3 regions of the Devosia sp. MC521 genome follow, and region 1 is predicted to be linked to each of the others. Evidence: predicted binding sites of a transcription regulator. Region 1 holds the regulator's gene; each other region holds the start of a gene.
What was found. The regulator LexA, encoded in region 1, represses DNA repair genes until DNA is damaged. The targets are predictions, from matches to a motif close to TGTTCNNNNTGTGTTCNG.

Region 1 (10,927 bases):
AAATGCCGTAATCCGAAGCGGTGAAACTGCCAGCCTTAATGTCGGCAATTGCTTTGTTGATCATTGGCTCGCCGTGCCACAGCGCCGACGCCAGAATGGTGCCTGGGTAATCCGCTGCGGTGTCGATCACGTTGCCGATGGCCAGAACGCCGCGTTCCTTGGCAGCGTCAGACACGCCAAAACGCTCTGCGTAAAGAATGTCAGCGCCCGCATCGATCATAGCGAATGCCGATTCCTTGGCCTTCGGAGGATCGTACCAAGAGTTGATGAAGCTCACCGAGAACTTCACCTCTGGGTTGACCGAGAGTGCGCCCTGCATGAAGGCATTCATCAGACGGTTCACTTCTGGAATAGCGTAACCACCGATCATGCCGATCTTATTGGTTTCGGTCTTCATGCCCGCAACCATGCCGGTCAAATAGCTTGGTTCTTGGATGAAGTTGTCGAAGGTGGCGAAGTTTGGCTCAACTGGCTGGAGCGAGGACCCCATCAGGTACATCACTTCTGGGTATTCTTCCGCAACGGCACGCGCTGGCTGTTCAACGCCGAAGGCTTCACCGATCACCAGCTTAGCGCCCTGCTCCGAATATTCGCGCATGACGCGTTCATAGTCGGTGTTCGACACGTTTTCCGAATACACATATTCGATCTCGCCGCGTTCCTGCGCTGCGATCAGCGCGAGATGGAGGCGCGATGCCCACTGCTGCTCAACCGGAACGGTCCACACAGCTGCAATCTTGGTCACATCCTGCGCCAATACCGACCCGGTCAGCGACAGAGCTGCGACGCCGAGTGCGGCCGCCGAAAGAAAGGCGCGTCGACCGAATTTCGTTAGAGCGGTCATTTTAACCCCCAATGAGTGTGCAAAAAACGAACAAAAATCTCTCCTGCCTATCTAGCGAGCGAACACGCTTGGTTGGCAAGTTGAAAATTAAGGTTTTTTAAATCTGTTCCGTCTTGCTGACGAGTCGCATTTGCTCCTCAACGCCGCACTGTGCCTGTGACGCGTTTACGCATGTTTGGGGCTCGGGCTTGGATCGGCCAAAATCACACATCTATGCATGCGCATATTACAGCCGTTTGGCAGTTCTGACAGGAACATGGCAACACTTGCAGAACATTTGAGGAACACATATAGTCGTTCCGTCTATGTTCCGATTCTGGGGTCTGGGGCCGATGCTGACGAAAAAACAACACGAATTGCTGATGTTCATCCATGAGCGGATGAAGGAGAGCGGTATTCCTCCGTCATTCGACGAGATGAAGGATGCGCTTGATCTGGCGTCCAAATCCGGCATTCATCGTCTCATCACTGCCCTCGAAGAGCGCGGCTTTATCCGCCGCCTTCCCAATCGCGCCCGTGCGCTCGAAGTGGTGAAGCTACCGGATTCGATGAACCCGACCTTGGGCGGCCGCAAGGCAAAGTTCGAGCCCAGCGTCATTGAAGGCACTCTCGGCAAGGTCGCCGCGCCCCCAGCGCGTGCACTTCCATCCGCCGCTGACGATTATGCGCGCCCCATCTCCATTCCGGTTATGGGCCGCATTGCAGCAGGCACGCCCATTGAGGCAATCCAGACCCACTCGCACACCATCGCTGTACCGCCAGAAATGCTCGGCTCAGGCGAACACTACGCATTGGAAGTGCGCGGGGATTCGATGATCGACGCAGGCATTTTTGATGGCGACACGGTCCTCATCAAAAAGCAGGATACGGCTTCAAACGGCGAAATCATCGTGGCCCTTGTCGACGATGAGGAAGCAACCCTGAAGCGTCTGCGCCGCAAGGGCGATACGGTCGCTCTGGAAGCGGCAAACCCGGCCTATGAAACCCGTATCTTCCCGCCCGATCGGGTCCGGGTTCAAGGCCGTCTGGTCGGCCTGATGCGGAAGTACTGAATTGGCGGAGGGGCAAGTTGAAAAACTCTGCCCCTTTGTTCTGCGCAGCGTTGGTTCTTGTAACACGCCTCCACGATACTCCCCGCGCCCCGGAGTGGCGTATATTCTTCCAACGCCCGCTCGCCGACCTTCGACATCACAGGCGCTGAGCCAGTACACGCGCAAAGCCGAGCATTGCGCTCACGGCTAAGCCCGAGCGCCGCCTCCATTTTCATATATCCCCGCTCTAAAGAACGCGCCCCTTCGCGCCCTAAAAGGCCATGTCCGCGCCAAAGCTGACGCCCATAAGTGCCAGCCAAAAGCCACAGATAGGCCAATCGCGGCCACGCTGGCTGGACGCATAAAAAGGCCCGCTTTCGCGGGCCCTTTCTCACGCATATCGCGCTTAGTGATTGTCGCGTGGCAGACCTTCGGTCTGGGCAATGCGCTGGTACTTGTCGGCACCACGCAGAATGGCGCCGTCGCCCAATTGGCCGACCAGGCCGCGTTGGATTTCCTGCCAAGGGGTCTGATGCTTGGGGAATTTATATCCGCCCTCTGCATTCAGATCCAAACGGCGAGCAGCGATTTCCTCGTCCGAGATGAGGATGTCAGCTTCCCCCTTATTGAGGTCGATCCGCACCCGGTCGCCCGTCCGCAGGATCGCGAGGTTGCCACCAGCCGCCGCTTCAGGCGACGCGTTGAGGATCGAAGGCGAACCCGACGTGCCCGACTGACGACCATCACCGATACAAGCAAGGGACGAAATGCCCTTCTTAATCAGATAGCTAGGCGGACGCATGTTCACGACTTCCGCAGCGCCTGGATAGCCGATTGGCCCCGCACCGCGCATGAACAGCAGCGTGTGTTCATCGATAGCGAGCGAGGGATCGTCGATCCGGTGGTGATAGTCTTCAGGACCATCAAACACCACCGCCTTGCCCTCAAACATGCCCGGATGCTGCGGATCCGAGAGATAGCGCTCGCGGAACTCGGGGCTGATCACCGAAGTCTTCATAATGGCGTTGTCGAAGAGGTTCCCGCGCAACACGAGGAAGCCCGCTTCCGCCTTCATCGGATTGTCGAAATGACGGATGACCTTGTCGTCTTCAATCGGACGATTTCGGCAGTTTTCGCCAATCGATTTGCCGTTCACGGTTGGGGCGTTCTCGTGGATAAGCTTTTGTTTCATCAGCTCATTCACCACCGCAGGCACACCGCCCGCGTGGTAATAGTCCTCACCGAGATATTCACCCGCTGGCTGCAAGTTCACCAAGAGCGGCACCTTGTGCCCATGCTCCTGCCACTCGTCGATATTGAGGTCGACACCAATATGCTTGGCAATCGCATTGATATGGATTGGCGCATTGGTCGAGCCGCCGATGGCCGAATTGACCACGATAGCGTTGAGGAAGTTTTCCTTGGTCAGAATGTCCGATGGCTTGAGGTCTTCACGAACCATCTCTACCGCACGCTTGCCAGTGCGATAGGCCATTTCCTGACGGTCACGATAAGGCGCTGGAATCGCTGCTGAACCCGGCAACTGCATTCCGAGAGCTTCAGCCAGCGAGTTCATCGTTGTCGCTGTTCCCATGGTGTTGCAATAGCCAGTCGACGGGGCCGAAGACGCAACCAGTTCAATGAACTTTGGATAGTCGATCTCGCCAGCGGCGAGCAGCTGGCGGGCCTTCCAGACGATGGTGCCAGAACCCGTGCGTTCGCCCTTATGCCAGCCGTTCAACATCGGGCCAACCGAGAGAGCAATCGCCGGAATATTGACCGTCGCCGCGCCCATCAGCATGGCGGGTGTGGTCTTGTCGCAACCAATGGTCAGCACCACGCCGTCCAGCGGATAGCCGTAGAGAACTTCCACGAGGCCCAAATAGGCCAGGTTACGGTCAAGACCTGCCGTCGGGCGCTTACCGGTTTCCTGAATCGGGTGAACCGGAAACTCAATGGCGATACCGCCTGCTTCGCGAATACCTTCGCGCAGACGTTCAGCCAGAACGATATGGTGACGGTTACAAGGGCTTAGGTCGGAGCCGGTCTGCGCGATGCCGATGATCGGCTTGTCGGACTGCAGCTCTTCGCGCGACACACCATAGTTCATGTAGCGCTCAAGATAGAGCGCGGTCATGTCTGGATTGTCGGGATTATCGAACCACGCACGCGAGCGCAGCTTCCGGCCGCCATTGCCGCTGTTATCTACCGTCATAGATCAATTCCTTGGTTCTCCGCCCTGCGGAGCACTGGGGTCTGTTTGCTCCTGTTCTAGCACGGCAATTCTGGAATGGAACGGGGCCGTAGCTTAAAATCATACAAATGACTCTAAACACCGTGAGAATCTGATTTTCGGCGCATTCCACCTTACTCAGCGCGCGGTGCAATCGGGCAGTTGCGGTTAAGCCATACAAGAACGGGCTAGTCAGTGTCGGTCTCCGGCTTTACGTTCGCGCCGCAGACTTGGAGGGACTACGAAGTGATGCAATCAGGAGCATGGGTCACTGTTGACTGGGGCACCTCAAATTTAAGGGCTTGGGCGCTGGACGGCGATGGTTCCGTAATCGGAACAGCAAGCTCGGACAAAGGCATGGGCAAGTTGACCCCCGATGCTTTCCCTGGCGCACTAACAGAAACAATCGGCCAGTTAGGCTTGGCGACATCGCCAGACGAAGTGTTGATCTGTGGCATGGCAGGCGCCCGCCAAGGCTGGCTCGAAGCGCCTTACCTTGAAGCCCCTACCGACCTTAAAGACTTGGCCGCGGGTGCGGTCCATCCCGAAATGGCTGGCGGCTTGCGCGTCTCCATTTTGCCCGGCGTATGCCAGCGCCACGGTAGCGATGACGTCATGCGCGGCGAGGAGACTCAGCTCCTTGGGCTCGCGGCAATCTCTCCCGACTATTCCGGTCTCGTCTGCATGCCCGGCACCCACTCCAAGTGGGCCAAGCTCTCCGGCACCAAGATCGAGAGCTTCTCGACGGCCATGACCGGCGAGATGTTTGATCTACTCAAGACCCATTCCGTGCTTCGCCATTCCCTACAGGGCGACCTCACCACTGCGGATCGCGATGACGGGTTTGTCTATGGCGCCAGCAAGGGCCTCGAACACCCCGAGAATTTGATCGGGCAGCTGTTCGCCGCTCGCGCCAGCGCTCTTCTCTCCGGTCGGAGCTCGGCATGGTGCGCAGGCTATCTCTCGGGCCTCCTCATTGGCTCTGAGATCGCCGCCAACCGTTCCAAGATCGGTTACGACCCCGTCCCCCTCATCGGCTCACACACTCTGTGCGCGCTTTATGCCCGCGTGCTGGGCATGACCGGCGCTTCGAGCCGTATCGTAAATGTTACAGACGTCATGCTCGCAGGCCTTAAGGCCGCGCGCACCGGCATCGCAGGAGTATAAGTATGAACCACCGTCACATCATCGCCATCCTGCGTGGCCTCAAGAACGACGAAGCTGTTGCCGTCTGCACCGCGCTCGTGGATGCTGGCATTACCCTGATTGAAGTTCCGCTCAATTCGCCCAACGCACTCGAAAGCATTCGCCGTGCGGCAGAGGCGCTTTCAGACCGTGCGGACATTGGCGCAGGCACGGTGCTTTCCGTTGAAGACGTCCGTAACGTCAAGGCTGCCGGTGGCGTCTTCATCGTCTCGCCTGACACCAATCCGGAGGTGATCAAGGAAACCCTAGCCCAAGGCATGGCCTCCTATCCCGGCGTCTTCTCACCCACCGATGCGTTCACCGCCATTCGCAATGGTGCGACAGGCCTAAAATTCTTCCCGGCAGAAGTTCTGGGCTCCAAAGGCATCAAGGCTGTTAAGGCCGTCCTGCCGCCTGCCGTTCCAACCTATGCTGTGGGCGGCGCCAACCCGGATAACTTCCACGAGTTCTTCGCTGTCGGTTGCACTGGCTTTGGCCTTGGCACCTACATCTTTAAGCCCGGCATGAGTGTCGCCGAGGTTTCGGAACGCGCCAAACTAGCCGTGGCCTCCTATGACAAAGGAGCTAAGGCGTGAGCGATACCGCACAGTTACTGTTAGATAGCCAATGCGCCCTTGGTGAAGGGCCATTCTGGCACCCACACCGCGAAAAACTCTTCTGGTTTGATATCAATAATCAAACCCTCTTTGCCGTCGACGAAAATGGCAAGGATCAGGAAAGCTGGGCATTTGACGAGATCGTCACCGCCGCTGCAATCATCTCGGCGGATGAACTCGCCTTGGCGACGGAAACGGGGCTAAAGCGTTTCAATCTCGTCACCGGTGAGAGCCGCCTCATCGTCGCTATTGAAGCCGATAAGCCGGGTAACCGCTCCAATGACTGTCGCCTCCATCCATCAGGCGGCTATTGGATCGGCACCATGGTCAAGGATGAAGGCCCAGCCGAAGGCGCGCTCTATCACTTCCGTAAGGGGAAGCTGACGCAAATCCGTTCTGCGGCCGCCATTCCCAATGCTGCTTGCTTCACCGCCGACGGAAAGCGCGCCTACTGGACCGACACACCAACCCAGAAAATCCTCATCGTCGCGACAGACCCGGAAACAGGCCTGCCTGTCGGCGAATGGGAAGCTTTCGCTGACGTCTCGAACGACCGCGGCTATCCCGATGGCGCTGTTGTCGACAGCGAAGGATATCTCTGGAACGCCCGCTGGGGCGGCAACTGTGTCATCCGTTATGCCCCAGACGGCACAATAGACCGCATTATTGAAGTGCCCGTCAGTCAGGTCACCTGCCCCGCATTTGGCGGCAAGGACTTGAAGCGCCTCTTCATCACGACCGCCAATAAGACGTTGTCGGAAGACCAACTGGCCGCAGAAAAAGTTGCCGGTGGCCTCTTCTACATCGACCTCGACGTGGCGGGACTACCGGAACCAACTATAGAGCTCTGAGGACGAGATGTACCCTGCATTGGGCGTTTGCTACTATCCCGAACATTGGCCAGAAGATTGGTGGGACGCAGACGCCCGCCGCATGGCCGAAGTCGGGATCAAAATCGTGCGGATCGGCGAATTCGCCTGGTCACGCCTTGAGCCTACGCCCGGCAATTTACAGTTCGATTGGCTTATTCGGTCGATGGACGTACTGCACAAACATGGCCTTAAGGTCATTGTCGGCACACCCACGGCGACCCCGCCGCGCTGGATGGCGGACAAACACCCAGATATGTTCGCAGTGGATGCGCAGGGACGGCGGCGTGGCTTCGGCTCCCGCCGCCATTACGATTTCTCTCACCTTGGCTATCGTGAAGAGGCTGCACGGATCACAAGGATCGTCGCTGAACGCGTTGGCGATCACCCTGCCCTCATTGGCTGGCAGACCGACAATGAATATGGCTGCCACGGCACGACCTATTCCTATTCACCTGCTGCTGAAGCTGGTTTCCGCCTCTGGCTTGAAAAGAAATACGGCACGATCGACGCGCTTAATCAGGCGTGGGGCAATGTCTTCTGGTCGATGGAATACAATCGCTTCGATCAGATCGAGCTGCCTAATCTTTTGGTCTGCGAAGCCACACCGGGCCATGAGCTAGATTTCCGCCGCTATGCCTCCGATCAGGTCGCGGCTTTCAATGCTGTCCAATTCGACATTCTCAAGGCCCAGCGCCCAGACCTGCCGGTCATCCATAATTTCATGAGCCGTTATGCCGAGTTCGACCACTATGATGTGGCCGAAACACTCGATATCGCCTCGTGGGACAGCTATCCCATCGGTCACCTTGCGATGTCCGATGAGAGTGCGGAAACCAAGCGCCAGTACCTGCGCCAAGGCGATCCGGACAATGCTGCCTTCCACCATGATCTCTACCGCACGGTCGGGCATGGCCGCTGGTGGATCATGGAGCAGCAACCTGGCCCGGTGAACTGGGCTTTTGCTAATCCCGACCCTTTGCCTGGCATGGCACGTCTTTGGGCGTGGGAAGCCTTTGCACACGGCGCAGAAGTGGTTTCTTACTTCCGTTGGCGGCAGGCCCCCATGGCCCAAGAGCAGATGCACGCGGGCCTGCTCCGTCCCGATAGCGAACCAGCCCCGGCCTATCACGAGGCGACACAGGTCGCTCAAGAGTTACGCGACATCGGCTTGGATGGCCTCGCCAATAAGGGCCGCGTCGCGCTGGTCTATGATTACCAGAGCGAATGGGCATGGGAGATCATGCCGCAAGCGCAAGGGTTTAAGCACGGCAATCACGTGCGCGAACTCTATTCGGCTTTCCGCAAACACGGCCTCGACGTTGATGTCCTTTCACCCAAAACCACGAGTTTTGAGGGTTATGACATCGTCGCTCTGCCAGCCCTGTTCGCTTGGACCGACGCGCTACGCACCGCTGTAGAAAGCTTTGAGGGGCATCTCCTCATCGGGCCACGCACGGGCTCTAAGGATCAGAACTACATCACGCCCAAGCGTCTCGGGCCCGACTTGCCGCAAAACCTTCTCGACGTGAAAGTTGCGCGGGTCGACAGCCTGCCGCGTGGCGTCTCGGTTACCGTTCGCGGTGGCGGCGAGACACAGCTTTGGCGGGAAAAAACCGAAGGCGGTGCCGAGGTCATTATCGAGGACGTTGAAGGCGTTCCGGTTCTCCTCTCGCAGGGCAAGATCTTCTACCAGACCGCAAGCGGCGACCGCGCTTTGGTCCAGCGCATTGCCGATTACCTGATCGCCGAGGCCGATGTGCCGGTGCTGAATATTCCTGCGGGCGTGCGCTGCCGAACCCGTGGAAAGTTCCGCATCTACGTCAACTACGGCACCACGACCCAAACACTTATCCCCGCACCAGATGAGAGCGGTTATGCTTTGGGCGGACCAGAAATCGAAAGCGCTGGTGTTACCGTTGCAAGGCTCTCCACGGGCGGTTGAGATTTGTGAGCGCAGGCCGAAGATCAAAACGGCCTGCCTCATCATTCCAAACCAAACTGTGTACGCCACCTCGGGCTAACTGATCCGCGTCGATGATCTGGCCTGCGCTAGTGCAGAATACGGGCGCTCTAAGGCGGGTTATGACGAGATCATGCCGCCCGCCGTCTTCGGCAAAGGCGGCGGCGTTCTTTATTGTCGCGACGCTATAGCCGTTCTGATCGGAAACACACGCAAGGTCGTCGCATCTTGTGGTGCTGTGCTGCGCGCTGATTTCCGTCTGAAAATGCTGCTCCCAGACTTCCACGGCAAAACTCCCAGCGCGTCCCGTAACGAGCCCATATCCGTCACCATCCCGGATTGCGACGGCCTGGGTGGTGTCGGCGATTAGAATATCCGGCCGTGGTACCCAGCCATAAAAAAGCACCAGAGGCACGAGGACAATAGGGCCCAAAAATCGCCATCGCGTTTGCAGAAAAGCAAACCACGCCAATGCGATAACACTAGCGACCAAGGTCCATTCTGCAAGCAATGGGTTACCAGTAAACCCTTCACTCCAGCCAGCGACCAGTTCTGCCACATCGACCATCCGGTCGATGCCCCAGCCCATAATTTGAAAAGGCGCAGCATCAAGGCCGAGCGGAATGGCCAAGGCCGACACCACGCCAAACGGCATAATGATCAGGCTAACAAACGGCAAAGCCAAGACATTGCCCACCACGCCCAATGGAGCTGTTTGCTGAAAATGATAGGCCGAGAAAAGCATCGTCGCGCCCCCGGCGATGAAGCTCGTCCAAGCGGTCGCCGAGACAAGGCTCACTACCCGGCTGAACCGCCCACTGGACTTGGGGATTTTGCCAAGCGGCATTTCATAAACGCCGATCAATGCCACGACAGCGGCGAATGACAGCTGAAAGCTCGGGCGGAAAATGCTCGCTGGATCAATGACTAAAATGGCAAGAGCGGCAATCGCAACGTTACGCATCGTCAAGGCCTGTCGCCCCGCCAACACCGCCCCAAAGACCAGCGCCAGCATCAATGTGGAGCGAAATGCCGGGACATTTTCGATGCCACCCGCGAGCGCCAGATAAGCAAAGGCGGACAGCAAGCCGACAACCGCCGCAATCTTTTTTACCGGCAAGCCGACCGCGAGGGGAATAGACGCAAGAAGCAGGCGCACAAGGAAATAGATCCCTCCCGCGACGATGGAGAGATGGAGGCCCGAAATCGAATAGATATGGGCAAGCCCCGATGCAGCCATAACCTCCCGTGTTTCATCATCAATATCGCTCTGGTCCCCCACGACCATGGCCTTGCCAATCGCTGCGGTTGCGTCATCAAGGTGCATGTCTATCCGATCCGCAATGGCTGTGCGGAGCGCCAGTACGCGCCGATCCAGCGCGAAACCGTCGCCGCTCCGTACCAGCTGAAACTGGCTCGTTACATTTCCATATGCACCTACGCCGTTGAAATACGAATGGAATTGACCATCGAATGCCCCCGGCAACACGGGGCCCGGAATAGGCGCAAAGCGCATTGCGGCGCGAATGATGTCGCCGGGCTCCACCTGCACATCCACCGGCAAGATCAACCGCGCCCGGCGGATCGGCACCGCCCGCGCCTCTGCATCCGGGGTGATGGCTGAAATGATGACCCGCGCCCGCCCGCCGTCACTACCGAGCACCTCATCAACGCGCGCCTCATAGGTCCCGTAGAAAGGCGTGCGCAGCATATCTGTACCAAAGAGGGCTCCATGCAGCGGCAGGAGGCAAAACCCGGCCCACAGGGCTGATAGCTGCACCATAAGCCGGATACCCTCAATGGGCGCGCGCCAGCTTGCCCAGACGAGACCGAGAGCGCAAACAACCGCTCCGGTCGCCAGAACCAGCCAATGCGGTTCCCCCAACAGCAGGGTATAGGCAATCATCCCCGCGATGAGCGAAAATGGCAGCAGCACGAAACCGCGCCTTTGCTCAAAGGCCGCGCCAAATTCCGCGACAAGTCTCTGATACGCAGTCGCCAAAGGGTGAGCGATCATTTGGCGCAGGAAAACCTGACCGAAAACACCGGAAAGTCCGGCATTTATCGGCCTAAACCGAGACCAAATCGGTACTCGTTCGCTCCCCACGCGCGCCCTCGCCCTTGCGCTGCCCCAAGGCTATGGTACACACGCCGCACACTTCCTCAAAATTCCTTGGAACCATGT
Region 2 (10,927 bases), 700 kb from region 1:
CAGTGAGAGAAAACTCTTCGGTGTAGATGACGGAGTCATGGGTCACCTCCATCTCCAGCGGTCCTGCTGGAAGTCGGAAAGTGCCTTCGCCAAACTCAGTAGACCTGTCATCACCATAAGAGATGCGGATCTGCGTATTGCTATTGGGAACCTCGCCTTCCGAGGTTACGGCCCGGACCTTCACCAAACCGGCATTCAGATTGACCACCGGCTCGGCCAACTCACCATCACCAACACTGATTTTCTGCTCGACCGTCGCCCCGCCCAAAGTGGCGCGCAGATAGTAATCACCGGGCTCAACGTTGAACTTAGCCCCTGAGTCATATTCGGTTTGCAAACGCTCACCGACACCGGTTGCAGCGACTGCGTGCACCTCCCAGACCAACTGACCCAATTCATTATGATAAGGCACGCCCTCGGCCAATACGGCCTGCGGCACCAGATTAAACTCATGCTCCACTGGGGCAGGTTCGGGCTCTGGAGCTTGGGCGACTTCGGCAACGGCTGTGCCGAGCGCATCAACCAGCCCTGCCCCGTCATCAGCCGAGAAATACTTGCCGCCTGTGTTCTCCGCTAGACAGGCGACTTGTCGCCCTTCCTCATCGGTCAAACCAAAGCCCAGAACGTGCGTCGTGAAATTGACGCCTTGCGCTTCTAACTCATTGCCTAGCGCACAAGGATCAACCTCACAGGTCTCCAACCCGTCAGTAATGAGAATGACCGTTGCGGCATCCTCTGTGTAGCGCAGTTCTTCCGCAGCCAAGCGCACAGCATCACTGAGGGGCGTCATGCCCTTAGGGTTTATTTTCGCTGCAGCCGCATTGATTGCCGCCGCTGTCCCAGAAGCAGGCGCCACCAGCAACTCGATATCGCCGCAATTTCCCTTTTCGCGGTGACCATAGGTCATAAGACCGAGCTCTAGTTCACCCGGCAGGGTGGAAAGCACTTCGCTCAAGGTATCGCGAGCAATGCCAATCCTGGGCGTTCCATCGACTTGGGCCCACATTGATCCGGACCCGTCCAAAACAATAATGGCCTGTTCCGCGGACGTTACGGGAACAACCATAGCCAGAGCGACGCAAGCTCCGGAAAAGAGTTTAATCAAGTTCAATCTAGGCTCTCCTCACGAGGCAGAACCGAAACCAGCCCTGCACTATGCTTCGCACCCAGAGACGAAAATAGGCAAACAACTAAACTGATAGCAATAGACCACGCCATCACAAGTCAAACTAACCACTAACAGAAGCCAATAAAGTAACACGCAACTTCAATTTGAAAGCAAAGCCGAACCAGCGACGGAGAACTTAAACAACTTTCATTAAATACCTTTCACCTCCCGACGCAACGTAACCGCTCCCTATCTTCATCACCTTCCTGAAAAATCATACAAAGCGGCGCACTCCGTGAGTGACGGAGTAAGATTTCACTCGTATGGTAGTTACGTCTACCGAATCTCCCTTTTTTCACTGAGTGATCCTGATGCCTATCGGCGTCCTACTTGCGTTTGTCGCCTACGCCGTTTTCTCGATGAGCGACGCCCTGATCAAAGTGATCGGCTCTGGCATATCCGTCTTTGAAGTCGCGTTTTTTACGGCCATATTCTCCATCATCCCTTTGATGCTCCGCAAAGAAGGCGAGCGTTTTCGCGACATATACAAGCTCCACCACCCTTGGCTTTTGCACCTCCGCTGCGCGACGGCAATTACGGGGAGCGCCTGCGTAGTCTACGCTTTCACGCATATTCCCTTTGCCGACGTCTATGCGATCGGCTTCACCACACCTGTATTCGTCACCATACTTTCAGTGGTGTTTCTCAAGGAACACGTCACCATCCAGCGTTGGCTGCTGCTGGTCCTCTGTTTCTTGGGCGTTGTATTGGTCATCCGTCCCGGCGTGCGTGAAGTCCTACCCGGCCACTACATTATGATGTTCGGCGCCTTCCTTGGCTCGATCACCACCATCATTCTGCGCCATGTGGCGCCCCGCGAGCGGCGTGTTAGCATTGTCGGGCTGCAAGTGCTCTATTCGGCGATCATCAATGGCTTGTTGATGATCCCAACCTTCGTCATTCCAACGTGGGAACAGATGCTGATCTTCCTCAGCATTGGCCTCCTCGGAGGGCTCGGCGGGCTACTTGTCATTGCAGCCACGAAGGTCACACCGGCCAACATCGTGGCCCCTGTACAATACAGCCAGCTCATCTGGGCTATACTATTTGGGGCACTCTTCTTTGGCGAATACCCGGATTGGGTGGCTATCATCGGCATGGTGATCGTGGTGATCGCTGGCCTCCTCAACGTCATCAGCGACCGCAGACCGATCCGCTGGAAGCCCCGCATCTTCTTCTTCCGTACCGGCCAGTAGCCATGAAAAAAGCCCCGTCTCACGACGGGGCTTTTGTATTTCGAGCTGACGCGCTTAGAGCAGCGCGCGGATGGCTGCCACAGCGTCTTCAGCCTTGGAAGCGTCTGGTCCACCACCCTGAGCCATATCCGGACGACCGCCGCCGCCCTGACCGCCGAGAGCAACTGTAGCGGACTTGATCAGTGTGCCTGCAGCGTACTTGGCGGTGAGGTCTTCGCTGACGCCAATAGCAACAGTGCCCTTGCCGTCTTCACCCTTGAGGACAACGACAACCACGCCGGAACCAATACGCTTCTTCTCAGCGTCAACGACCGACTTGATGTCTTTAGCCGCAATGCCTTCAACCACGCGACCAACGAAGGTTACGCCATTGACTGTTTCGGTCGCGCCGCCACCCTCACCGCTGCCGCCGAGCGCCAACTTCTGACGGGCATCAGCAAGAGCCTTTTCAGCACTCTTAAGCTGGTTCTGCAGAGCTTCAATGCGATCAAGAACCTCGTGGGTCCCCGAACGTAGGAGACCGGCAGCCGAGGAAACCAACTGGATATTGGTGTTGCCACGATGACGAGCAGCAGTGCCGGTGAGTGCTTCCACGCGGCGAACACCAGCGGCAACTGCGCCTTCCGAAACGATCGACACTAGGCCGATATCGCCAGTACGCTTCACATGCGTACCGCCACAAAGTTCAACGGACCAGCCAACACCGTTGCCGGTAGGCTCACCCATGGAAACCACGCGAACTTCGTCGCCATATTTTTCGCCGAACAGAGCGCGCGCGCCAGATTCCTTGGCTTCTTCCACGCCCATTAGGCGTGTTTCAACTGGGGTGTTCTGGAGAATGATCGCGTTGGCGATGTCTTCAACTTCTGCCAATTCCTGTGGGGTCATTGGCTTGGTGTGGACGAAGTCAAAGCGCAGACGATCGGCCGAAACCATCGAGCCCTTCTGCGCAACGTGATCACCGAGAACGAGGCGGAGCGCTTCGTGCAGCAAGTGGGTCGCGGAGTGGTTCGAACGGATCGCCGAACGACGTGTGTGATCGACAACCAGCTCAACAGCCTGACCGACCTTCAGCGCCCCCTCCTTGACGGAGACACGGTGCGCGAAGACGCCCTGATACTTGTTGGTATCGGTGACAAGGGCAGTAACGCCATCAGCCTTGATCACGCCGCTATCGCCGACCTGACCGCCGCTTTCGCCATAGAACGGTGTCTGATTGACGACGACAATGCCGTCCTGACCAGCGGAGAGTTGAGTGACTTCCTTGCCATCGACCAAGATGACATTGATCTCAGCTTCAGCAGTTTCGGTTTCGTAGCCGAGGAATTCGGTCGGGCCGAGCTTGTCCGCAAGACCGAACCAAACGGTGTCGGTGCCCGCTTCGCCCGACCCAGCCCAGTTCTTGCGCGCTTCAGCCTTCTGCTGCGCCATAGCGGCATCAAAGCCTGCCTGGTCAACAGTGATCGAACGCGAACGCAGTGCGTCTTCGGTCAGATCGAGTGGGAACCCGTAGGTGTCGTAGAGCTTGAACGCGGTCGCGCCAGCGAGAACGTCGCCTTCGCCCAGCGAAGCGGTTTCGGCTTCGAGAATCTGCAGGCCACGGCCAAGGGTCTTGAGGAAGCGGCCTTCTTCAAGACGGACGGTTTCCGCGATCATAGCTTCGCCACGACTTAGTTCTGGATACGCCTGACCCATTTCGCGCACGAGAGTTGGAACCAACTTGTGGATCACTGGCTCGTTAGCACCCAGAAGGGTCGCATGACGCATCGCACGGCGCATGATGCGGCGCAAAACATAGCCACGGCCTTCGTTGGATGGCAGAACGCCCTCAGCAATGAGGAAGCTCATCGAACGCAAGTGGTCGGCAATTACGCGCAGCGAGCGATTGCCCGGACCGTTGATGTCGGAATTGGTTGCGTGAGCGGCAGACGAGATCAGCGCCTTGAACAGGTCGATATCGTAATTGTTGTGAACCCCCTGCATCACTGCAGCGATACGTTCAAGACCCATGCCGGTATCGATGGACGGGCGTGGCAGGCCAGTACGCGAACCATCGGCATGCTGTTCGAACTGCATGAAAACAAGGTTCCAGATTTCGATCCAACGATCGCCATCTTCATCAGGAGAACCCGGAGGGCCGCCCCAGACCTTATCGCCGTGGTCATAGAAGATTTCCGAGCACGGACCGCAAGGGCCGGTATCGCCCATCTGCCAGAAGTTGGACTTGGCGCCGAGGCGAACAATGCGATCTTCAGAAAGACCAGCAATCTTCTTCCAAAGCTCCATAGCCTCATCATCGTCCTGATAGACGGTGACCATCAGCTTGTCTTTTGGAAGAGCCCAGTCCTTGGTGAGGAGGTTCCAAGCCAATTCAATCGCGTCGGACTTGAAATAATCGCCAAACGAGAAGTTGCCGAGCATTTCAAAGAAAGTGTGGTGGCGCGCGGTAAAGCCCACATTGTCCAGATCGTTGTGCTTACCGCCAGCGCGTACGCACTTCTGTGCCGTCGTCGCGGTCGAGTAAGGACGTTTTTCAACGCCGGTGAAGACGTTCTTGAACTGGACCATGCCCGCATTGGTAAACATCAACGTCGGGTCATTGCGCGGGACGAGCGGGCTCGAGGCAACGGCTTCGTGGCCATTGCGTGCAAAGTAGTCGACAAAGCTCGAACGAAGATCGTTTACGCTGGTCATACACAGGCTTTCATGGCGAGCGGGCGCAGTGACGCCCGAGTAGGAAAATTTGGGGGCTATTTATCGTGATGGCTCGTTGTGTGTCCAGCGTTGGACGGGGAAAAACCGGCGAGTTTTCAGCAAGTGGCGCATTTGCCCCAAGTGCTGTGACGGCTTTGTCAATTATTTGAGCTAAAGCGTCCCCCCGGAAAACAAAAACCCCCGCCGAAGCGGGGGTAGTGCAATCAATTTCAATCTTAGTCTTCGCTACCTGCGTCGTCTTCGCCGGCCGCCACCAAGAGCACTTCACCGAGGAGGCCGGAGCTTTCGCGCACACCCTGTTCGATGGTGTTGGCGACTTCTGGATTATCCTTGAGGAACTGTCGGGCATTTTCACGCCCCTGCCCCAGACGCTGACTTTCCCAAGAGAACCAAGCGCCCGCCTTATCGACGATACCAGACTTCACACCCAGATCGAGCAATTCACCAGTTTTGGAAATGCCTTCGCCATACATGATGTCGAATTCGACCTGACGGAACGGCGGAGCAAGCTTGTTCTTGACCACCTTGACGCGGGTCTGGTTACCAACGATCTCTTCGCGATCTTTGAGAGCACCGATACGACGGATGTCCAAGCGAACCGACGCATAGAACTTCAGCGCGTTACCACCAGTGGTGGTTTCTGGCGAACCATACATCACACCGATCTTCATACGGATCTGGTTGATGAAGATAACCAGACACTTCGACTTCGAAATCGACGAGGTCAGCTTACGCATGGCCTGGCTCATCAGACGCGCCTGCTGGCCCGGCAGGCTATCGCCCATTTCGCCCTCAAGTTCAGCGCGAGGGGTGAGAGCCGCAACCGAGTCGATGACGAGCACGTCGATCGCGCCCGAGCGCACCAAGGTGTCCGTGATTTCAAGCGCCTGCTCGCCAGTATCCGGCTGCGAAATCAACAGGTCGTCGATATTCACGCCAAGCTTACGAGCGTAGACCGGATCAAGTGCGTGCTCGGCGTCCACAAACGCGCAGATGCCGCCCTTACGCTGGGCCTCCGCGATAACATGCAGCGCCAATGTAGTCTTACCGGAGCTTTCCGGACCAAAAATCTCGACAATACGGCCCTTTGGCAGACCACCAATGCCCAGCGCGATGTCGAGACCCAGCGAACCGGTTGAAATAGCTTCAACTTCAATCGCCTGGTTTTCACCCAAGCGCATGATTGAGCCTTTACCGAAATTACGTTCGATTTGGCTCAGCGCGGCCGCAAGAGCCTTGTCCTTGTCCATAGATCCACCTTCAACAACGCGAAGCGACGAAGCTGCCATAATGCTGTCTCCTTATTTCACGCTCTCGAAGTCACTGCAACGAGAGGATCTAGCCAATGTGCGATATCTGTATCGCATTTGTTCTCATTTTGTACCCGTTCAGTCAAGGCCGAAAATGAGAACAAAGCCAGACTTTTGAGAGACAGCCAGTTCAGGGCCCAATTGCCGCGATTCTGCTGCGCCTGTCGCGTCACTTTAAAAAGTATGATTTATGGCTAGACAGCTGCCAAAAGCTTGGGTTTTATGCCCCCGCTCAGGGGAAGCTCAGCCGAGGACTGATATGCATCTCATACAATATTTGGACGACAACAACACGCGTGCTGTGGGCGTAACGCTCGAAGGCGTCACCAAACGCCTCAACGAGATCACGAGCGTCTACGCCTTGGCGCAGAAGGCTTTTTCCACCGCAGGCGGCATCCCTGCAGTGGTGAAATCTGTGGGTCTTGGTGAGACCGTCGACAAGGCACAGCTCTACGCCGCAGGACGCTTGCTTTCGCCCATTGACCACCCCGATGCCGCCCATTTGCACGTTACCGGAACGGGCCTAACCCACCTTGGTTCGGCAGCAACCCGCGACGCTATGCACAAGGCAAATGGTTCAAAGCCTGTCGAAGAGCTGACCGACAGCATGAAAATGTTCCGTATGGGACTTGAGAACGGCAAACCGAAAGACGGTGAGCGTGGCGTCCAGCCAGAGTGGTTCTACAAGGGCAATGGCAATATCGTTGCGAGGCCCGGCCAGCCAATCCCGTCCCCAAGCTTTACCCTCGACGCTGGTGAAGAGCCGGAGATGGCCGGCATTTACGTGATCGATGCGGATGGCAATCCGCGCCGCATCGGCTTTGCTGTGGCCAATGAGTTTTCTGACCATGTCACCGAGCGCATCAACTATTTGTACCTCGCACATTCGAAACTGCGCTGGTGTTCATTTGGCCCTGAAATCCGTGTCGGTGATTTACCGAAGCACGTGGAGGGCACCTCGCGCATCCTGCGTAATGGCGAAGTTCTCTGGCAAAAACCGTTCCTCTCCGGCGAGGACAACATGAGCCACACCATAGCCAATCTCGAATACCACCACTTCAAATACGATCTGTTCTGCCAGCCAGGAGATGTGCATGTGCATATGTTCGGGACAGCAACACTGAGCTTTGCTGATGGGATTTCGACTCAACCCGGCGACGTCTTCGAAATCGAAGAGACCCAGTTCGGTCTACCGCTCCGCAATGGCGTTGCGATCGATGCCGACAAGGACGTGAAAGTTTTGGGGCTCTACTGATCCCCTCACCCGCGCAGTAAAAAGCCCGCTTCTCATGAAGCGGGCTTTTTTGTTCAGACTACATGATCAATTCGGCTTGTCCTGGCGCTGCAGCACTTCCTTGACCTTGGAATTGATGTCGTCGAGCGAATAAGGCTTTGGCAGGAAGTCGACACTCTGATCGTCCTCAATGTCGCGTCGTACGCTTTCCTCAGCATAGCCAGATACGAAGATGATCTTGAGATTCTTGATCTTACCACGGATCGATTTGAGCATGGTCGGACCGTCCATTTCCGGCATCACCACATCAGAGATGATCAGATCGACCTCATAATTGTGATCTTCGAGCACCCAGATCGCCTCTTCCCCGCTATCGGCTTCGAGCACTTCATAGCCGGTCGCCCGCAGCGCGCGAGCGGAGAAGGCACGGACGCTTTCCTCGTCTTCCACGAGCAGAATACGCTCGTGACCGGTTAGGTCCTTGGCTGGCACGGCGGCCGCAATAGCTGCCTTCTGCACTTCTTCAATCGTCGGTACATGACGCGGCAAGAAGATCTTGAAAGTCGTGCCCACGCCGACGGTCGAAACCGGATAGATAAAGCCTTCGGTCTGTTTGACGATGCCATAAACGGTCGACAGACCAAGCCCGGTGCCTTTGCCTAGTTCCTTGGTGGTGAAGAAAGGATCGAAAATCTTCTGCAGGATTTCCGGGCTCATACCGGTACCGGTATCTTCCACCTCGATGAGCACGTAATCGGCTGCCGGCATGCCTTCGTGGCGCATGGAAACAACGTCGATCTCGCCCACATTGCTGGTGCGAATTGTGATCGAGCCGCCATTTGGCATAGCGTCACGGGCGTTAACAACGAGATTGATAATAACCTGCTCTAGCTGCACCACGTCAGCGCGAACCGGCCAAATATCACGGCCATGATCGACGGCCAGCTGGTTCTTTTCGCCAATCATGCGCTTCAACAGCACCGTCAAATCATCAACGATCAGCGGCAATTCAAGCACCTGCGGCCGTAATGTCTGGCGGCGCGAGAAAGCCAAGAGCTGCCGGGTAAGACCGGCCGCGCGATTAGCGTTCTGCTTGATCTGCATCAGCTCATTAAAGGATGGATCGCCCAACTTGTGCTTGAGCAAGAGCAGATCGGAGAAGCCAATAATAGCGGTGAGGAGATTGTTAAAATCGTGGGCAATGCCGCCTGCCAACTGACCAATCGCCTGCATCTTCTGGCTTTGCGCAAACTGCGCTTCGAGCTTGCGCTGGTCCGTCATATCAAGCGCGTAGACGTTCACCTGTTCAGGCGAACCAGCACTGAGTTCCGAAGCGGAGATATAAAGGCGAACCGCGTGATCGCCTTCCATATTGAGCGTCGCATCTACAGGCTCGACGGCCGACCGCCCCGACATAGCGTCGGCAATGGCCTTCACCAGCTTGTCGCGGCTGGAGCCATCGACTAAGTCCACGACCGGATGCAGTTCCAGACTTTGCGCCTCCCCCGACCACTGGAAGATACGGCTGAATGGTGCATTGGTGCGGACAATCCGCCCTTCCCCATCAAGGGTCGCAATCGCAAATGGCGTATCGTTGAAGAAGCGCGAGAAGCGCACTTCAGCGGCGCGTAGCGCTTCTTCATTGTCTGGAGCACTGGAGCGATCGAGCACCAACGTGCGGGTTTCCCCGAGTTCGCCATCGGCCAAGCGCGCAGCACGGTGCAACAGACGCACCGGCAATGTCGTGCCATTGCGGCGCACGAAATCAATGTCGATGATCTCCGTGCGAATTTCGCCATCGCCACGACCACGCATCAGCAGCGACGCACCGTCTCCACGGACAATGTCCGATAGCGCCAACTGGCCGACATTAAACTCGGCCAAATCATAGCCCAGCCAATCCGCCAACGTCGAGTTGAGATACTGGATGCGGCCTTGGGCATCGGCAGAGAAGAAACCGGAAGGCGAGTGATCAAGATAGTCAATGGCGCGCTGCAGATCGCGGAACGCCGTCTCGTTGTTTTCGCGATCACGCGTAATGTCTTCTACCGACCAAGTGACTAAAGGCTTGGTCGTTTCGTCACTAGCAGGGAGCGGACGCACTGCGACACGATACCAGAAAACACGATTGGCTTCAGCCTGAGAACCACCGAGGCCACCCGGAATTCGAATGTCTTCGATGGCATTTCGGCCTTCCTTGGCAGCGCGCGACAGTCGGTAAACCGCCTCGCTCGCATCGGCATAACCCGCAAAAAGGCGCGGTACGCCAACAGGGACACCATTGGTGACGCCGCCGGGGAAACTACCATAATGGTGGTTCACATATGAAATCTTGCCATCACGGTCAGCAATCAGCACGCCAAAGGGCATGCTATCGACCAGAGCATGATTGACGGTACGGCGTTCTTCGGTTGAGGCGAAGCGGAAGAGATTGGCCGCAAGCCCGAACAGGAAAAACACACCCGCTACAGCTAGCAGCCCAACGAAACTCATCACAATCTCGGGCGATATGCGTTCCCCGAAGAGAGAAAACACAACCGCCGCCGCAATCAGCGCCGCGCCGAGTAGTATAACGCGCCACAATCCCGTTCCGCCACGCGCAGCGTCGAGGACGGGTTCGGGATAGCTATGCTCGCCGAGCGGCGTCCTTGCCATAATTACGTGCTCCAACGTCCCGAATCGAGACAATTAAAAAAGGATTAGCAAATGGGGGCCGGTGTTGGGAGCCCGAAGGAGTTAATCTTCATAGTCAATCTACCGCGTCGGACGCCAACCTCCACGCCGATTTTTCAGCCCCATCACGAAACCGATGACTTCAGCAACAGCCTTGAAGTGCTCGATTGGAATGGTTTCATCAAGATCCACAGTGGCATAGAGCGCGCGAGCGAGGGGTGGGTTTTCAACCACAGGCACGTCCCTATCTTCGGCCAAGGCACGAATGCGCAGAGCAACGGCATCAACGCCCTTGGCGACGCAAATTGGCGCAGCCATCTTAGCATCGTATTTTAGCGCCACCGCAAAGTGCGTAGGGTTTGCGATAACCACGGTAGAATTAGGGACCTGCGCCATCATGCGCTTACGAGACCGTTCTTGCCGCAGCTGACGCAGGCGTCCCTTCACATGCGGATCGCCTTCCTGCTGCTTATACTCTTCGCGCGTTTCCTGAACGGACATCATCTGACGCTTCCACCACTTCTGACGCACGTAGAAGTAGTCCGCACCAGCGATAATCGTCACGACAATCAGAACTGCGCCGAGGATTTTCACGCCGAGTTCTTGAAAATCCAAGAGCATAACGAGCGGA
Region 3 (10,927 bases), 150 kb from region 1:
TCAACTCGTTCTTATGGGCGTCATCACGCGCATAGAGCGTCTTGTTGCCTTGAGTGATGCGGTAGAGCGGCGGCAGGGCAAGATAGAGGTGACCATTCTCAATGAGTTTGGGCATCTCTTGGAAAAAGAAGGTGATGAGGAGCGCGGCAATGTGCGCCCCGTCCACGTCCGCGTCGGTCATGACGATGATTTTGTCATACCGCAACTCATCTTCAGAATAGCGATCGCGGGTACCGCAACCGAGCGCTTGGATGAGATCGGCAATCAGCTGGTTGGCGGCGAGCTTGTCTCGGCTTGCGCCAGCAACGTTGAGGATCTTGCCGCGCAGCGGCATAACGGCCTGCGTAATACGGTTACGCGCCTGCTTGGCAGATCCGCCCGCCGAGTCACCTTCCACGATGAACAGTTCAGCACCCTGCGCCGCATTCTGCGTGCAGTCTGCGAGCTTGCCGGGCAGGCGTAGCTTGCGTGTGGCGCTGGCGCGATCGATCTCTTTTTCCTTGCGGCGACGCAAGCGCTCTTCAGCGCGCTCTACGGCCCAGTCGAGCAGCTTGCCTGCCTGATTGGGTGAGGCCGCCAGCCAATGGTCGAACGCATCGCGCAGCGCTGTTTCAACAATACGCGTGGCTTCTTGCGAGGCGAGCTTGTCTTTGGTCTGGCCGACGAATTCAGGTTCGCGCACGAACACCGACAGCATGGCCGAGCAGGAGGTCAGAATGTCCTCAGCGGTCAGATTGGCCGCGCCCTTGTGTTTGATCAGTTCCGCATAGTTCTTGAGGCCGCGCAGCAGCACCATGCGCAGGCCCGCTTCGTGCGTGCCGCCATCAGGCGTCGGGACGGTATTACAATAAGACTGTACGCCGCCGTCCCCCAGGGTCCAGGCAATCGCCCATTCGACCGAAGCGTGGCTGCCGGGGCGGCCGGTCTTGCCCGCGAAAATTTCGTCGGTAATGCGCGTTTCGCCTTCGATCCGCGCCGTCATGAAGTCCTTGAGGCCGTCCGGATAGTGGAACACAGCCTTGGCCGGAACGTCGTCGCTCGCCAGTTCTTCGTCGCAGCTCCAGCGCAGCTCAACGCCACCAAAGAGGTATGCCTTGGCGCGGGTCATGCGGAAGAGGCGACCGGCATTGAACTTTGCGGTCGGGCCAAAAATTTCCGGGTCGGGATGGAAGCGGGTCGTGGTGCCGCGACGGTTCTGCACGCGGCCAACATTGACCACGTCCTGCACCACCTTACCGCGTGAAAACTGAATGCGATAAAGCTGTTGCTCGCGCGCGACCTCAACGATCAAGTCGTCCGAGAGCGCGTTCACAACCGAAACGCCAACGCCGTGAAGGCCGCCGGATGTTTCATAGGCCTTGCCGTCGAACTTGCCGCCGGCGTGCAAAATCGTGTGCACGATCTCAAGCGTTGAGCGACCTGGGAACTTTGGGTGGATTTCGACCGGAATACCGCGGCCGTTATCCGAGATGGTCAAATAGCCATCGGCGCCCAAATGAACTTCGATGCGGGTCGCGTGACCAGCGATCGCTTCGTCCATCGAGTTGTCGATAACTTCGGCGAAGAGGTGGTGATAGGCGTTAATATCCGTGCCGCCGATATACATGCCCGGACGGCGACGGACAGGCTCAAGGCCTTCCAATACCTCGATGTCGGCAGCACCATAGGCCTCCGGCGAACCGGAGACGCGAGGCGCGACTTCGGCTTTCGGTTTGATCTGTGGTTGGTCTTGCTGAGGAGCGGCTGCTCCGAAGAGATCTGACGACATACATTTTCCATCAGTTCGGCCCGAATCGGGCGAATTGGGTTTTCTACCATATCGCGAGGATTTTTGCCGGTCTGGACCTGCGTTCAATTCCCACAGATGAGCTGTGCTTCATTGCCGTCAAGGTGAACGATATGAGAACTCTGGATGTACCTGATGGGTGCTTGTTCTCATTCCGGGACAGTGAGTGTCCCAGGATAAGTGGATGAATTTACGTTCTGTTTGTTTCTTGGGAGCACTTTTTTAAGTGCGTGCTGATACTCATGTGGACATACGGTTTTTGTATGGAGTTGCCGTATGAGGGCAGATCACTTGAGTATTGCGTATCAAACAAGTGTTCCCCGCCCAACTGTGCCAGGACATTGGCCACACGCCGGAAATAGTATTGCGTACCGGCTGGCCAATCTCCGCACCTCGCGTGTTCTTGCGATGGTGTTGGCGATAGGTCTCTTTTATTTCTGCTGAATATCTTGTGCCGTCCTTCGGGGCGGCATAAACTTATGCATCGTTCAATGTCGAGACGGGAGGGTGACGTGACAATATTTCCGACGCATCGCCAGCGTGGTCCCGTCCATGCCCTGTTGCTTAGGCTGCAGGGCTGACCAGTCGGTCCGGACGATATTTCGCTCCTTCCCACTTGGTTCGCCCTTTATGGCGCTTCGGCTAATGCTGTAGCGCTGAATTGACGGCAAATGGCGCCACACTTGCGCCGATCCAATGAGCGAAATCGATGGGCAGATCGTGTCCCTCGGCGTGGTGTAACTGAGGCAGGGCCTCCACGCATATCCGGCTTGGCCGGGTTGGTCAGCGTGCGGGGACTGCCGGCAGGCTGACGAGGGGATCATCGCTCAACGGGGCGACGGATTCCAGCGTCATGTATCTGGCGCGCTGCACAGCCCACTCATCGTTCTGCTCAAGCAGGATGGCGCCAACGAGCCGGACGATGGCATCCTCGTTGGGGAAGATGCCCACCACCTCGGTCCGCCGCTTCACCTCGCCATTCACCCGTTCTATCGGGTTGTTGCTATGCAGCTTGGCCCGATGCTCCCTGGGGAAGCTCATGTAGGCAAGGACGTCGTGCTCGGCCTCGTCCATGATGGTGGCGAGCTTGGGCACCCGCGGACGGATCTGGTCGGCAACGGCGCGCCATTGGGTGCTGGCGGCCTCCGGCGTCTCCTGAGCGAAGGCCGTGGCGATAAAGGCACTGGCCACGCGGCGACCGCTCTTGCCGGCATGGGCAAGGACGTTGCGCATGAAGTGGACTCGGCAGCGTTGCCATGTGGCACAAAGCACCTTGGTGACGGCCGCCTTGATGCCCTCATGGGCATCGGAGATCACCAGCTTCACGCCTCGCAGGCCGCGGCGGGTCAGCTTGCGCAGGAACTCGGTCCAGATCGCCTCGGCCTCCGAGGTGCCGATCTCCATGCCCAGCACCTCGCGCCGGCCATCCGCATTGACGCCCACCGCCATGATGGCTGCCACCGAGACGATGCGGCCGCCCCTGCGTACCTTGAGGTAAGTGGCGTCGATCCACAGGTAGGGCCAATCGCCCTCGATCGGCCGCTCGAGGAAGGCCTTCACCCGCCCATCGATCTCCTCGCAGAGCCGGCTGACCTGGCTCTTGGAGATGCCACTCATGCCCATGGCTTTGACCAGGTCGTCCACCGAACGGGTTGAGATGCCCTGGATGTACGCCTCCTGGATCACCGCGGTAAGAGCCTTCTCGGCCAGCCGCCGAGGTTCCAGAAAGCCCGGGAAGTAGCTGCCCTTGCGCAGCTTGGGGATGCGCAGCTCGACCGTGCCGGCCCGCGTCTCCCAGTCCCGCTCGCGGTAGCCATTGCGCTGGACCCGCCGCTCGGCGCTCTTTTCGCCATAGCCGGCCCCAGTGGCGGCACCCACTTCCATCTCCATCAGCCGTTCGGCAGCGAAGCCAATCATCTCACGCAGAATATCGGCGTCGGGGGTCTTCTCTACCAGCGTGCGCAGGTTCATCATCGTGTCGGTCATCGGTGGTCCTTCAGGTGCAGGGTTGGGGTAAGCAACCAGACCTTACCGGAAATCCGTCGATGACCACCCAGCCGCTCGCTCGCTACGGCGCTCCTAATGGCGCGCTCGCGAGCGGCTTGACCACCTCAGTTACACCACGTCCCGGGACACGACCGATGGGCACTCTCAGTCTCAAAAATGCCGGCCACCGTGCGGGCGATCTCTTATTCTCCAATCTCACTCTTTCTATCGCTGATGGCGACCGTGTTGGCCTTGTGGCGCCAAACGGGCGTGGCAAGTCTACGCTTTTGCGGGCCCTGGCGGGGGAGCTTGAATTGAGCGAAGGCGCGATCACGCGCTCGCGGGGCTTGAAACTCGGCTATATTCCGCAGGACATTCCATCTGAATTTCTCACGCTCTCCTTGCGTGACTTTGTCGGCACGGGGCTCGATCGCAGCCAGCTCGAAAGCGAAGGCTGGCGTGTTGATGTGGTACTGGAGGAATTCTCCATCCCAGAAGAGTTTCGCGACAAGGCTCTGAACCAGTTGAGTGGTGGCTGGCAGCGCATGGCCCTTTTGGCGCGCTGTTGGGTTGGCGAGCCGGATGGCCTGCTGATGGATGAGCCCACCAACCATCTCGATCTCTCTCGCATCGTCGCGCTTGAGGATTGGCTCGTTTATGCGGCGAAGTCCATGCCGGTGGTTATCGCTAGCCACGATCGGGCCTTTCTCGATCGCGTAACCAATAGGACACTGTTCCTGCGTCCTGACGAGCCCGTCTATCTGCCGCTTGCCTATTCGGCGGCCCGGGCGGAGCTTGATCGCGTCGATGCGGCGGCCCAAGCCCAGCGCGAGCGTGATCTCAAAGAAGCCACTCAGCTGCGCAAGCAAGCTGCGAAGCTGACCAATATCGGTATCAACTCGGGCAGCGATCTGCTGACGGTGAAATCCAAGCAGTTGCGCGAGCGTGCCGAGAAAATTGAAAACAAAGTCCAAGAAATGCATCGCGACCGGACAGGCTTGGTCAAGCTCGGCAATAGCGGTGCCGACGCGCGCGTTATGATGGCGATCAGTAGCCTTGCCGTTACCACTCCGAATGCTATTCCCTTATTCTCAATTGAAAAGCTGCATATTTTTCAGGGAGATCGGGTTGTCCTCTTAGGCGCTAATGGTGCTGGTAAATCGCAATTCATGCGCGTCATCACAGAGGCCCTTGCGGGCGATGTGGTGGATGGTGTTCGGCTCTCGCCCCAGCTTGTGCCCGGATATATGGACCAAGCCCTCGCTTGGCTTCCGATTGACCGGTCACCGCTTGACTACCTTTTGGAGCGGTTTGACGAGGGCGATCGGCGGACGATTGCGCTGTTGGCGGGCGCGGGTTTTGCCACCGAGAAGCAAACCAAGCCAATGGCGACACTGTCCCTTGGTCAGCGGGCGCGTGTCGCGCTCTTGGCGCTAAGATTAGCCAAGCCCAATTTCTATTTGCTGGATGAGCCGACCAATCACCTCGACATCCCCGGGCAAGAACAGCTTGAGGACGATATCTGCGGGCAGGGTGCCACGGCCATTATCGTCAGTCACGACCGCGCTTTTCTGCGGGCGGTGGGGACGCGGTTTTTGCAGATCAAGGGCAGGCGGCTGGTCGAAGTTGACAGTCCGGAAGACTTTTTCGCGGAGATGGCTGCCGCTCTCTAAAAAGAACGGGAGCCCCGCGAGGAGCTCCCGTTCTCACCAACTGACTGGAGGTCAGGTCAGTGTTCAGCGATCAACATGCTCTGGCAGAGCTTTTAGCTGATCTTTGGTAAAGCGCGTGACGCCGTGCACATTGCCGTCCTCGTCACGCATGAAATTGAGGTCTGACACGTTCAGCGCGACCGGCTTTGCGCCGAGGCCGAGAAAGCCACCGACATCAACGACAACCTGCGAAATTGCGCCAAGTCCGTGAACATGGGCGACCTTGCCGACATGGTGGTCATCCGGGCCGTAAATTGTTGCGCCTTCTAAAACGGCAGCGTTCAGCTCGGTAACGGAAAGGGGTGTGTGACGAGTATGGTCCAAAATGAAATCCTTTTTGGTGTTGCTTATTATGGGATGGTCAGTTGGGGCTAAAGCGGACTGCGGGCCTCAAGGGCGGACAGCATTTCACCGATCCGCGCCGCCACTTCTGAATCGAAGCTTTGGCTCTCTTGGGTCAGCTCATATTCATGCAGTTCGCCAGTCGTGATGCCCGCACGGCGCGCGAAGTTCTTCGCATCAAGACCAAGTGCTATGCGTCGATCGCGATCGACTTGCGGCTGGGGGGCAAAGGCGGATGAAATATAGCTCATGATTTCAGACTCCACAGTGCGTAGTGGCAATGTGGCAGACGCCAAAAGGTTCACTCAAAATGGCTGTGATCGGTAACAAAGAATAAAAAAAGCCGCCCCGGAGGGCGGCTTTCGTTTGAGCTATGCTCAGATCTTAGTGGTGGTGCTCTTCTGGCACTTCGTCTTCGTCAGCCTGGATGAGCTTTGCGAGCTCTTCACGGGTCATCTTCTTCTCGGTGATTGCACCGGTATCGATGATCAGGTCGACGACCTTGTTTTCGAAGATTGGAGCACGCAGGCTTGCGAGAGCCTGTGGGTTCTTGCGGTAGTAGTCGTAAATCTGCTGTTCCTGGCCTGGGAAGCGACGGACTTCAGCGATAAGCGCCTGCTGGTGCTCTTCGTCCGAAACCTGAACTTCCTTGGTGTTGCCGATTTCGGCAACGACGAGGCCGAGGCGCACGCGGCGTTCCGCGATACGGCGGTACTGTTCACGAGCTGCTTCTTCGGTGGTGCCTTCGTCTTCGAAGGAACGGCCGTGCGACTGCACTTCGTGCTCAACGCGCTGCCAGATGGTCGCGAATTCAGCTTCAACCAGCTGGGCTGGAACGTCGAACTTGTGGCCGTCATCGAGAGCGTCCAGAACCTGGCGCTTCATGTGCTGGCGACCCATGGAAGCGAGAGCCGATTCCATCTGTTCGCGGATGATCTTGCGCAGTGCTGCAACGTCTTCGAGGCCGAGCTTCTTAGCGAATTCGTCGTCGAGTTCGCCAGCGTTCGGGCCGTCAGCATGCAGGATGGTGACGTCGAAGGTTGCTTCCTTACCGGCCAGATCAGCGTTCTGGTAGTCAGCTGGGAAGGTAACCTTGATGGTCTTGGTTTCACCCTTCTTCTGGCCGACGAGCTGTTCTTCGAAGCCAGGAATGAATTCGCCCGAACCAACGGTCAGGTGAGCGTGCTCGGAAGTGCCGCCATCGAATGGAACGCCATCGATCTTGCCAACGAAGGAAAGGCCGAGACGGTCGCCGTTTTCGACAACTGCGCCATCACCCTTGTCGGTGTAGCCGCGGTTCTGTGCGAAAACGCGGTTCACTTCGACGTCGACTTCTGCGTCGGTCACGTCGATCACTGGCTTGGTGATCTTGACGCCAGCAGTGTCCATCAGTGTTACTGGTGGGAGAACTTCGTATTCAACTTCAAATGCCAGATCGGTCTTGCCGTCGAGCACGTCGTTGATCACTGCCTGATCCTGCGGCAGATCAACCTTTGGCTGAGCAGCTGCGCGTTCCTTGCGGGTGTCGAGCGCGCTAGCAACGGTTTCGTTGATCGCGTCGGTCATGACTTCGGACATAGCCGAACGGCCATAGACCTTCTTCATGTGAGCGGTCGGCACCTTGCCGGGACGGAAGCCCTTGATGTTAGCCTGGCCCTTGAGCTCTTCGAGCTTGGTGTCGAGGCGCGCGTTAAGGTCAGCGGCCGAAATGGTGACGCTGAGCTTGCGCTTCAGGCCTTCGTTGAGGGTCTCAGTTACCTGCATGGGGGTCTATTCCCGTCTTGTTTGATCTCGTTAGGCCAACGGCATGACGCATTGATTCAGGAGGCGAGGCCACGCGAAAATTTCGCGCCAGATGAGCCGTTTGCTTTTCTTACCCCGCGTTAAATACAGGGCTTGAAAGCACAAAACCCATCTGTTGGGTCGACACTTTCACCAATCCATCATTTGGACGCGCCAAAACAAAGCGCGGCCTCAGGCCGGGTTGATGGAGGCGTATAGAGGCTATTCGGGCTTGGTGCAAGCATTGCTATGCCTGTCTAAACGCCGGATACCCTAGCAAACCTGCGATTTTTCATGTGGTTGCATCTTGGCGCGGTAATCAAGTGGTGAGGGAGCGGGTTCACTGCGCAGTTTTCCACATGATTGAACGCGCCAGAGTCGGCTGTTTCACAAGATTCTGTGCCTTGAGCTGAGGAGAATGAGGGCAGGGCATTGACCCCGTTATGACAATATCATAGCAAGCCGACAGCGCGCTCGTGGCGGAATTGGTAGACGCACTGGATTTAGGTTCCAGCGCTTCACGGCGTGGGGGTTCAAGTCCCTCCGGGCGCACCATCACTCACCTGTTGAGTGGTTTCAGATTTAATCTGATTGAAAAAGCGGCAGCCGTGATGCCGCTTTTTTCGCATCTAGCGTTTGGCGTCGTGAGTACGGGCGATCACCACCCTTGTGTGATGTGCTGATCGCATATTTCTCATGTTATGCACCGCTCTAGAGCGTGCTGCAGCTCTGAGCTGAGCAGCGCACAATGCCGGTGGCGAATAGAAGTCACTGCCACCCCCTTCTGACATTGTACAAGGGCGCAGCTTAAAACTGCGGCACCAAATCCCTGTCCTGTGGTGACTGGGCTGTAAATCTGTGCGCGCCGCCTAAACTTTGTGCATATACCTCACTTTGCCCGTGCTACACTGTTTTTCGCTTATTGACTAAGGCTATGGAAAATATGGTTTTCTTGAAGCTTGTGTGAGTTGGCACACCCTATGCATATGTATTGGCGGTAATTGCCGAAAGTGGCCATGGAGGCATGAGTTGAAAAAGATCGAGGCTATCGTAAAGCCGTTCAAACTCGACGAAGTAAAAGAGGCACTGCAGGAAGTAGGTCTGCAGGGCATCACTGTGACCGAAGCCAAAGGCTTTGGGCGCCAAAAAGGCCACACGGAGCTCTATCGTGGCGCTGAATATGTGGTGGACTTCCTGCCAAAGGTGAAGGTCGAGGTGGTTTGCACCGACGACGTCGCCGAAAAGGCAATCGAAGCTATCCGTGCAGCAGCCCAGACAGGGCGCATCGGCGACGGCAAGATCTTTGTTTACTCGATCGAACAAGCGATCCGCATCCGTACCGGCGAATTTGGTGACGACGCGCTCTAAGTCCCCTTAGACCGAGCGCATCGCACCCGACTGAATACAACCGTTTCCGCAAGACAGGGGAAAGACCCAAATGACGACCGCAGCCGACATCATCCAGCGCATGAAAGACGAGGACATCAAGTACCTGGACGTGCGCTTTACCGACCTGCGCGGTAAGCTTCAGCACGTTACTATGGACGTGTCTGTTGTCGACGCCGACATGTTCGAAGACGGCGTGATGTTTGACGGTTCCTCGATTGCTGGCTGGAAGGCCATCAACGAGTCCGACATGGTGCTCATGCCAGATCCGGCGTCCGCTTACATCGACCCGTTCTTTGCTGCCAAGACCCTCGCAATTAACTGCGACATTCTCGAGCCCGCAACCTACCAGCCATACAACCGCGACCCACGTTCGATCGCGAAGAAGGCTGAAGGTCTCGTCAAGTCGTCGGGTGTTGGTGACACCGTCGTTTTCGGTCCAGAACCAGAATTCTTCATCTTCGACGACGTGAAGTACTCGACCTCCACCTATAAGGTTGGCTTCCAGGTTGACGCGGCAGAACTGCCAACCAACAACGATGCAGACTTCGAAGGCGGCAACAACGGCCACCACATCGGCATCAAGAAGGGCTACTTCCCAGTTCCTCCGTTGGACAACGCGCAGGACATGCGTGGTGAAATGCTCGAAGCCCTCGGCGAAATGGGCGTCATCATTGAAAAGCACCACCACGAAGTGGCATCGGCTCAGCACGAACTTGGTCTGAAGTACAAGACCATGATCGCATCGGCTGACGACGTGCTGATCTACAAGTATGGGGTTCAGCAGGTTGCTAACTCCTACGGCAAGACTGCAACCTTCCTGCCAAAGCCAGTCTTTGGCGACAATGGTTCGGGCATGCACTGCCACATGTCGATCTGGAAGGATGGCAAGCCACTCTTCGCTGGCGACCAGTACGCTGGTCTCTCGATGGACTGCCTCTACTACATCGGCGGCGTCATCAAGCACGCGAAGGCAATCAACGCTTTCACCAACCCGACCACCAACTCCTACAAGCGTCTGGTTCCAGGCTTTGAAGCTCCAGTTCTGCTCGCTTACTCGGCTCGTAACCGTTCGGCTTCGTGCCGTATTCCATTCGGCCAGTCGCCGAAGGCAAAGCGCGTTGAAGTTCGCTTCCCAGATCCATTGGCGAACCCATACCTTGCCTACACCGCACTGCTGATGGCTGGTCTTGATGGTATCAAGAACAAGATCCATCCAGGCGAGCCAATGGACAAGGATCTGTACGAACTGCCAAAGGACGAACTCAAGGAAATCCCGACCGTCGCCGGTTCGCTCCGCGAAGCTCTGGAAAGCCTCGACAAGAACCGTGAGTTCCTCAAGGTCGGCGGCGTGATGGATGACGATTTCATCGACGCTTACATCGAGCTCAAGATGGCTGAAGTGCTGCGTGTCGAAATGACCCCGCACCCAGTCGAATACGAAATGTACTACTCGGCCTAATTGGCAGGGTTTGGGGAAGGGGCCTTCGGGCCCCTTTTTCTTTTATAGGCTGGGAAATGCGCGGCGCATGGCGTGACGCCAATCCTTGGGCGCCTCAAGCGCCAATTGCGCGTCGCGTGTGGAATAGTGCTCTGTAAACTGCACAGCAAAGCCGATGTCGAAGAGGCGCACGACCGCCCCCTCAAGCTGACCGATGGTGACGAGTTCCCCGATTGCCGGTTGGAACGGAGCCGATACCGCTGCCCCGCGACCGGAATAGTCGATGACGAGGCATGGCTGTGGCCACTCATCCTGTCCGCGGCAAATGATGGTGCGCGGGTTTTTCGGTAGCAGACGTTCGCTACTGCGGCGGTTGTTGGTTTCCGTCCACAGGGTTTCAGTGAAATTGTTGATGCGTTCGTTATGCTCCAATGTGCGCGCGCTGCTCATGAGCAAAGCCATCTCAAACCCATCTTCGAGGCGCCGTGTCAC

Region 2: a site for LexA is predicted at 6,448-6,465, ahead of recA (recombinase RecA). Genes of this name have one in related genera too.
Region 3: a site for LexA is predicted at 1,891-1,908, ahead of parE (DNA topoisomerase IV subunit B). Genes of this name have one in related genera too.

The regions. Positions count from the first base shown of each region.
Region 1 covers NZ_CP059902.1:1,623,232-1,634,158, reverse strand. Annotated here, with positions in the region: gene H4N61_RS07810 (BMP family protein) at 1-844, opposite strand, end outside; gene lexA (transcriptional repressor LexA) at 1,177-1,896, shown strand; gene H4N61_RS07800 (IlvD/Edd family dehydratase) at 2,282-4,090, opposite strand; gene H4N61_RS07795 (2-dehydro-3-deoxygalactonokinase) at 4,358-5,275, shown strand; gene H4N61_RS07790 (2-dehydro-3-deoxy-6-phosphogalactonate aldolase) at 5,278-5,889, shown strand; gene H4N61_RS07785 (SMP-30/gluconolactonase/LRE family protein) at 5,886-6,761, shown strand; gene H4N61_RS07780 (beta-galactosidase) at 6,769-8,724, shown strand; gene H4N61_RS07775 (ComEC/Rec2 family competence protein) at 8,693-10,678, opposite strand; gene gltX (glutamate--tRNA ligase) at 10,924-10,927, shown strand, end outside.
Region 2 covers NZ_CP059902.1:2,322,785-2,333,711, forward strand. Annotated here, with positions in the region: gene H4N61_RS11185 (VWA domain-containing protein) at 1-1,111, opposite strand, end outside; gene H4N61_RS11190 (DMT family transporter) at 1,480-2,364, shown strand; gene alaS (alanine--tRNA ligase) at 2,419-5,058, opposite strand; gene recA (recombinase RecA) at 5,295-6,368, opposite strand; gene araD1 (AraD1 family protein) at 6,649-7,644, shown strand; gene H4N61_RS11210 (cell cycle histidine kinase CckA) at 7,711-10,278, opposite strand; gene flhB (flagellar biosynthesis protein FlhB) at 10,378-10,927, opposite strand, start outside.
Region 3 covers NZ_CP059902.1:1,473,691-1,484,617, forward strand. Annotated here, with positions in the region: gene parE (DNA topoisomerase IV subunit B) at 1-1,768, opposite strand, end outside; gene H4N61_RS07100 (IS256 family transposase) at 2,570-3,772, opposite strand; gene H4N61_RS07105 (ABC-F family ATP-binding cassette domain-containing protein) at 3,928-5,445, shown strand; gene H4N61_RS07110 (PRC-barrel domain-containing protein) at 5,509-5,808, opposite strand; gene H4N61_RS07115 (hypothetical protein) at 5,856-6,077, opposite strand; gene tig (trigger factor) at 6,211-7,590, opposite strand; tRNA gene H4N61_RS07125 (tRNA-Leu) at 8,079-8,163, shown strand; gene H4N61_RS07130 (P-II family nitrogen regulator) at 8,638-8,976, shown strand; gene glnA (type I glutamate--ammonia ligase) at 9,047-10,456, shown strand; gene H4N61_RS07140 (hypothetical protein) at 10,499-10,927, opposite strand, start outside.